Linked DNA regions of Ketobacter sp. MCCC 1A13808. Each later gene encodes a partner of the first gene's protein in a complex. Links are inferred from orthologs where the notes say so. Each region holds a gene or a part of one and is shown in the gene's direction. Other genes may lie near its edges.

Region 1 (2,868 bases):
ATTATTAAGTGCAGAATGGCCGGAAATTTATGGGCCGACATTGTCTCATCGTAACCTGATGGCGTAAAGAGAAGAGGGCAAGGGATTGATCTCGTTGAATATTATGAAAGTATTTGACGGCAGCGAATGGTATGTATATCATTCCGCCCACTTTACCGACCTGGTAAATTAATCGGGGCATAGCGCAGTCTGGTAGCGCGCCTGCTTTGGGAGCAGGATGTCGGGAGTTCGAATCTCTCTGCCCCGACCATTTTAGTAATAGGAACAATTGATTAGCAGCTAACTCGAGTACAGCGCCCGTAGCTCAACCGGATAGAGCACCGGCCTTCTAAGCCGGGGGTTGCAGGTTCGAGTCCTGCCGGGCGCGCCAGCCACTCCAATTGTTCGATGATTTATAAAATTGTTTAAGTAACGCTAAGTAATTGTCCAAAAAAGTTAAATGGTGGGCGTAGCTCAGTTGGTAGAGCCCCGGATTGTGATTCCGGTGGTCGTGGGTTCAAGCCCCATCGTCCACCCCATTTTCTGCAATCATTGCGGAGCGTCGCACAGAAAGCGAACCCACAATGGACAAAAGTAGGGAATATAAGCTGGAAAGCGTGCGACGGTGTCGCTGTTGAATTCGAGACCGGTAATGTCCCCTGGATATTGCCGGTTTCTGCTTTGAGGCCACCACGTTTTTTAAAGAATAAATAACCGAATGGTGAGGTTAATATGCAAGTTTCTGTGGAAACTACCTCTGGATTAGAGCGTCGTGTAACCGTCGGCTTACCTGCCGATACTATTGATTCAGCTGTAAATAAAAAACTCCAGGATGCGGCGCGGACTGTTCGCATCGATGGATTTCGTCAGGGCAAGGTGCCCATGCGTGAAATCCGTCGTCGATTTGGAAAGTCGGTTCGGGAAGAAGTACTGGGTGAGTTGGTAAGTAACTCATTTTATGATGCTGTAACCAAGGAATCACTGAATCCTGCAGGTTATCCTCAGATCGAACGCACGAAAGATCAACCCGGTGAAGACTTTGAATTTGTGGCTACATTTGAAGTGTATCCAGAAATTCAGGTGCAAGGGCTGGATAAAATTTCCGTAGAACGACCTGTGGCGGAAATCAATGACGCCGATATTGACACCATGATCGAGCGGTTACGCGAGCAAAGAGCGGAGTATTCTGACGTTGAGCGGGCCTGTGAAAAGGATGACCGTGTCAATATTAATTTCGCTGGGACTAAAGATGGAGAAGCTTTTCAGGGCGGCACCGCAGAAAATCACGATCTGGTTTTAGGCTCCGGCGCGATGATTCCCGGCTTTGAAGAAGGCATCATTGGCATGAGTAAAGGGGAAGAAAAGACGATCGATGTCACGTTCCCCGAAGATTACCAAGCCGAAGACCTGCAAGGCCAAGCAGTTCAGTTTGTTATCAAAGTGAACTCCGTTCAATCCAAGGCATTGCCTGACGTAAATGAAGAGTTCATCAAAAACTTTACTCAGAAAGACGCTACCCTCGAAGAATTTCGCGTTGAGATCCGTGAAAACATGGAGCGAGAGTTAAAAAATGCGGTAAAAACCCGCGTTAAGAAAGAAGTGATGGATGGCGTACTGGAAAACAACGAAGTAGACGCTCCAAAATCACTGATTGATCAGGAAATTGATCGTCAGCGCAGGCAAATGGTTCAGCAGTTTGGCGGCGGAAACAATTTTGATTTTAATACGTTACCTGCTGAGCTTTTTGAGGCACAAGCTAATCGTGCAGTTAAATTGGCTTTGGTTCTGGGCGAATTGATCAAGCAGAACGAAATTAAGGCAGATGCTAACCGGGTAAGAAGCACTATCGAGGAAATGGCTCAGCCTTACGAAAACCCGGAAGAAGTCGTGAATTACTACTATGAGAATCAGCAAATGCTCCAACAGATCGAAGCCATGGTTTTGGAAGACCAAGTGGTTGATTCGATTCTTGAGCACGCGACGGTAACAGATGTTGAAATGAGTTACGAAGAAGCGGTTAAGCAGCCTAACCAAGAACAAGAGTAAAAATCGATCAAAAATAAAAAACGCGACCTAGAGTCGCGTTTTTTTTTGCTTATTTCGTGTGATCCTATGATATTTGGCGCTATAGTTAAGAAAAAATTACGCCAAAGCATTGAAAACCTTTACTAAAGGCCTCACTTTTCAATATTGAAATAAAGTGAAACAATACGGCTGTCAAGTATTTTACCTATTTAAGGATAACATCATGTCTCACCGTTTCGACGAGCTTGCAGAGCGCAACCCCATTCTGAATTCCGGTTTGGTTCCGATGGTCATCGAACAGACTGCCAGGGGCGAGCGGTCTTTTGATATCTACTCACGCTTATTGAAAGAGCGCGTCATCTTCATGGTTGGCCAGGTTGAAGACCATATGGCGAATTTACTTGTAGCCCAATTACTGTTTTTGGAATCAGAGAATCCCGATAAAGATATCCATTTTTATATCAACTCTCCTGGTGGTTCTGTGACGGCCGGCATGGCAATTTACGATACCATGCAGTTTATCAAGCCGGATGTATCCACCATGTGTATTGGTCAGGCTTGCTCGATGGGATCACTGCTTTTGACCGCCGGTGCAACCGGCAAGCGCTATTGTCTCCCTAACTCTCGAGTGATGATTCATCAACCCCTGGGTGGCTTTCAGGGTCAAGCGTCGGATATCGAAATTCACGCCCGTGAAATTATTTCCATGAAAAAGCGTCTAAACGAAATTATGGCGAGTCATACCGGTCAGCCTTTGGAAAAAATAGAGCAGGATACCGATCGTGATAATTTCATGAGTGCTTATGATGCAAAAGAATATGGTCTGGTAGATCAGATTTTGGAACAACGATAGCTTTATTTACA
Region 2 (4,157 bases), on another replicon or contig:
AGTTATCGTTCGACAAATGCTGCGGAAGGTTATTATTTCGGATTCCAGTGACTCATCCTTCATAAAAGGAGAGCAAGCTGAGCTTGCCAGAGTGCTTGATGAGAACGAGCAGTTGGAAAAGGACGAGAAGTTTGGTGCCAAGTATGAACGTGAATTGCTTGGTATAACGAAAGCTTCTCTATCAACGGAGTCTTTCATCTCGGCAGCATCATTCCAGGAAACCACGCGGGTTTTGACAGAGGCCGCTGTCACTGGAAAAATTGATGATTTGCGTGGATTGAAAGAAAACGTCGTTGTCGGCCGTTTGATTCCGGCTGGTACGGGGTTTGCGTACCATGCTGAGCGTCGTCGCCAACGGGAACAGGAAGCAACCGCGCAAGTGCCTGAGTTTACAGCGGATGATGCTGAACAGGCGTTGAGTGAGGCGCTTAATTCGCCAGAAGAGTAAGTCGATTAGCTACCGCTGTTGTACTGAAAGTGCTGTATGACGGCGGTTAGCTTGACTTGTGGTCGAACCGCTCTTAGAATCTCGCATCCCTGAAAAAGGGTTGACGGGATTTTTTTGCATTTAGATAGAGAGAACCCACCGACGGGATTCTCAAAAATGATTGGAGAAACAGCTACATGGCAACAATTAACCAGTTGGTGCGTAAGCCGCGTCAGCGAAAGGTAGCAAAAAGTGACGTTCCGGCGTTACAAAGCTGCCCGCAGCGTCGAGGTGTATGTACCCGTGTTTACACTACTACTCCCAAAAAGCCTAACTCGGCTTTGCGTAAAGTAGCTCGTGTTCGTTTAACAAACGGTTTTGAAGTGACTTCCTACATCGGTGGAGAAGGCCACAACCTGCAAGAGCATAGCGTAATTCTGATTCGTGGCGGCCGGGTAAAAGATTTGCCGGGCGTGCGTTATCACACAGTGCGCGGAACTCTCGATACCGCTGGTGTTTCCGACCGGAAGCAGGGTCGTTCTAAATACGGAACTAAGCGCCCTAAAGCTTAATCTACAGCTGATATATTACTCGGCTGTCACTTAATCTGCCTAGCTTGTTGGGCGGTAGTAAGGCCAAGCCAAAGTCTTGGACCAACCTGAATATAGGAAAATACGAAAATGCCAAGAAGACGAGTCGCCGCAAAACGCGAAATACTTCCTGATCCCAAGTTTCAAAGCCAGGTGCTGGCTAAATTTATCAACCACGTGATGGAAAGCGGTAAAAAATCCGTGGCCGAGCGCATCGTTTACGGTGCTCTGGCCAAGGTTGCCGAAAAATCCAATCAAAATCCCGTCGAAGTGTTTGAAAAAGCGCTTGAAGCTCTTCGTCCTGTGGTTGAGGTTAAATCCCGGCGTGTTGGTGGTGCTACCTACCAGGTGCCTGTTGAGGTTCGGCCAAGCCGTCGGACTGCATTGGCTATGCGTTGGATGGTTGATGCAGCGCGTAAGCGTGGAGAGAAGTCTATGCCGTTGCGTTTGGCCGGTGAGATTCTTGATGCGAACGAAGGCAAGGGCTCGGCACTGAAAAAGCGTGAAGATGTACATAGAATGGCTGAGGCCAACAAAGCGTTCTCTCACTATCGCTTTTAATCCGGCATTAAACTCATCGAAGTCTGAGGATTAGACCGTGGCTCGCAAGACACCTATCTCGAAGTACCGCAATATTGGTATATGCGCGCACGTAGACGCTGGCAAGACAACGACAACCGAGCGTGTGCTCTTCTACACCGGTGTATCTCACAAAATAGGTGAGGTGCATGACGGTGCTGCAACCATGGATTGGATGGCGCAGGAGCAGGAGCGGGGTATTACCATTACCTCTGCAGCTACTACTTGTTTTTGGGCAGGGATGGATCGGCAGTTTGATCAATATCGTATCAATATAATTGATACGCCTGGCCACGTGGATTTTACCATTGAGGTGGAGCGCTCCCTGCGTGTTCTGGATGGGGCAGTTGTCGTGTTTTGCGGGTCATCCGGAGTTCAGCCTCAGTCCGAAACGGTTTGGCGCCAAGCCGACCGTTACGGGGTGCCGCGTATCGTGTTCGTCAATAAAATGGATCGAGCCGGTGCAGACTTTTTGAAAGTTGTCGCTCAGATAAAGCAGCGCCTTAATGCTCGCCCTGTTGCTATTCACATGAATATCGGGGCTGAAGAAGAGTTCAAAGGCATCGTCGACCTGCTTCGCATGAAAGCCATTTATTGGAATGAAGAAGATCAGGGTATGACTTACGAGCTGGGCGAAATCCCAGACGATTTGGTCGAGACCTGTAATCATTTGCGCGAGCAGATGGTTGAGTCAGCGGCAGAAGCCAGTGAAGAGTTGATGGAAAAATACTTGGAAGAAAGTGATCTGAGTATTGATGATATCAAGTTGGGTTTGCGCAAGCAGGTTTTGAATAATGAAATTGTTCTCGCGCTCTGTGGTTCTGCATTTAAAAATAAAGGCGTGCAGGCCATGCTGGATGCGGTTATTGAATTTCTTCCTGCGCCGGATGAAGTGCCCAGCATAAAGGGTATAACTGAGAAAGGTGAAGAAGAAGCGCGGCCCTCTTCAGATGACGCGCCGTTTTCGGCGTTGGCGTTCAAGATTGCGACGGACCCGTTTGTTGGTAACCTAACTTTCTTTCGGGTTTATTCCGGAGTCATGAATTCAGGTGATTCGGTTTACAATTCTGTAAGGGAGCGTAAAGAGCGTGTTGGGCGGCTCTTGCAGATGCACGCAAATAACCGTGAAGAAATAAAAGAAGTCCGGGCTGGGGACATAGCGGCTGCAGTGGGTTTGAAGGATATTACGACCGGCGATACCCTATGCGACCTGAAGAGCATTATTGTGCTTGAGCGGATGGACTTTCCTGACCCTGTGATTTCTGTTGCAGTGGAGCCACGTTCTAAAGCTGATCAGGAAAAAATGGGGCTTGCGTTGGGGCGGTTGGCGCAAGAAGATCCGTCTTTTCGGGTAAAGACTGACGAAGAGAGCGGTCAGACCATAATATCCGGTATGGGTGAGTTACACCTGGATATCATTGTGGATCGGATGAAGCGTGAGTTTAAAGTTGAAGCGAATATAGGTAAGCCGCAAGTCGCTTACCGCGAAACGATACGCTCAGCAGTGGATGTTGAAGGGAAATACGTTAAGCAGTCGGGCGGGCGTGGTCAGTATGGGCACGTTAAGTTGAAGATAGAGCCGATTCCGGATATGGAAGAAGATTTTATCTTTGAGGAGACGATCCATGGTGGGTCGGTCCCGAAAGACTATTTCCCTGCAATTGAGAAGGGTTGCCGTCAGCAGCTTGAGTCTGGTGTGCTGGCTGGTTACCCGATGCTGGGTGTTAAGGTTAATTTGTACGATGGCTCATTTCACGAGGTCGATTCTAATGAGAATGCATTCCGCATGGCGGGTGCAATGGCGGTTAAGAAGGGTTGTCTTGAAGCCAGGCCGGCCCTGCTCGAACCCATCATGAAAGTCGAAGTTGTCACTCCGGAGGATTATATGGGTGACGTAATGGGTGACTTGAACCGGCGTCGTGGTATTTTGCAGGGAATGGATGATGCAAATGGTGTTCGTTTGGTGAACGCAGAAGTGCCTCTGTCAGAGATGTTCGGCTATGCAACCGATTTGCGTGGTATGTCTCAGGGTCGGGCAACCTTTACAATGGAGTTTCTGAAATACGCGGAAGCCCCTCAAAACATAGCAGAAGCCATCATAAAGAAAGGCTATTAATTAAAGATCATTGAATTGAATAGAGGTAAATAGCAATGTCTAAGGAAAAGTTTGAACGAGTCAAGCCGCACGTAAACGTAGGCACAATTGGTCACGTTGACCACGGTAAAACCACATTGACAGCTGCGCTAACCCGCGTGTGCTCGGAAATTTGGGGTGGCGCTGCGGTGGCATTTGACGGTATTGATAAAGCTCCTGAAGAAAAGGCGCGTGGTATCACTATCTCTACGTCGCACGTTGAGTACGAATCACCGGTTCGTCACTATGCGCATGTAGACTGCCCAGGACACGCTGATTATGTTAAGAACATGATCACCGGAGCGGCGCAGATGGACGGCGCGATTCTGGTCTGTTCGGCGGCGGATGGCCCGATGCCTCAAACCCGTGAGCACATTTTGTTGTCCCGCCAGGTTGGCGTACCGTACATCGTTGTGTTTCTGAATAA

What was found.
Region 2: the proteins of tig (region 1) and rpsG are in contact, whole or in part, in a crystal structure (PDB 3GTY), measured with the Thermotoga maritima proteins. The link is inferred for Ketobacter sp. MCCC 1A13808 from one-to-one orthologs. Residues at the interface, in WP_004081061.1 of Thermotoga maritima: Glu122, Val124, Val129, Leu130, Tyr133, Glu188, Gly259, Ile262, Tyr263, Glu266, Ser270, Glu273, Gln274, Glu277, Arg308, Gln311, Ile312, Ser315, Tyr316, Glu325, Arg329, Arg336, Leu363, Phe366, Trp367, Arg373, Leu377, Arg381, Leu384, Glu387; in WP_004081843.1 of Thermotoga maritima: Lys34, Lys52, Lys55, Glu59, Arg62, Gln63, Glu66, Asn67, Lys69, Val71, Arg95, Ala109, Lys110, Lys111, Gly112, Arg113, Pro114, Glu117, Glu121, Ile124, Ala125, Tyr127, Asn128, Asn129, Thr130, Gly131, Lys135, Asp139, Arg142, Met143.

What each region holds. Positions count from the first base shown.
Region 1 is NZ_VRKW01000004.1:62,895-65,762, reverse strand. It holds tig (trigger factor), read left to right. Parts: upstream 1-711; coding sequence 712-2,025; downstream 2,026-2,868. Other genes in the region: clpP (ATP-dependent Clp endopeptidase proteolytic subunit ClpP), read left to right, coding at 2,228-2,857. UniProt on the Bacillus subtilis protein: Involved in protein export. Acts as a chaperone by maintaining the newly synthesized protein in an open conformation. Functions as a peptidyl-prolyl cis-trans isomerase.
Region 2 is NZ_VRKW01000025.1:11,913-16,069, forward strand. Bases 1-2,842 are described here. They hold rpsG (30S ribosomal protein S7), read left to right. Parts: upstream 1-1,107; coding sequence 1,108-1,578; downstream 1,579-2,842. Other genes in these bases: rpoC (DNA-directed RNA polymerase subunit beta'), read left to right, coding at 1-448; rpsL (30S ribosomal protein S12), read left to right, coding at 625-999; fusA (elongation factor G), read left to right, coding at 1,616-2,842. Also shown: more of fusA, read left to right, coding at 2,843-3,712.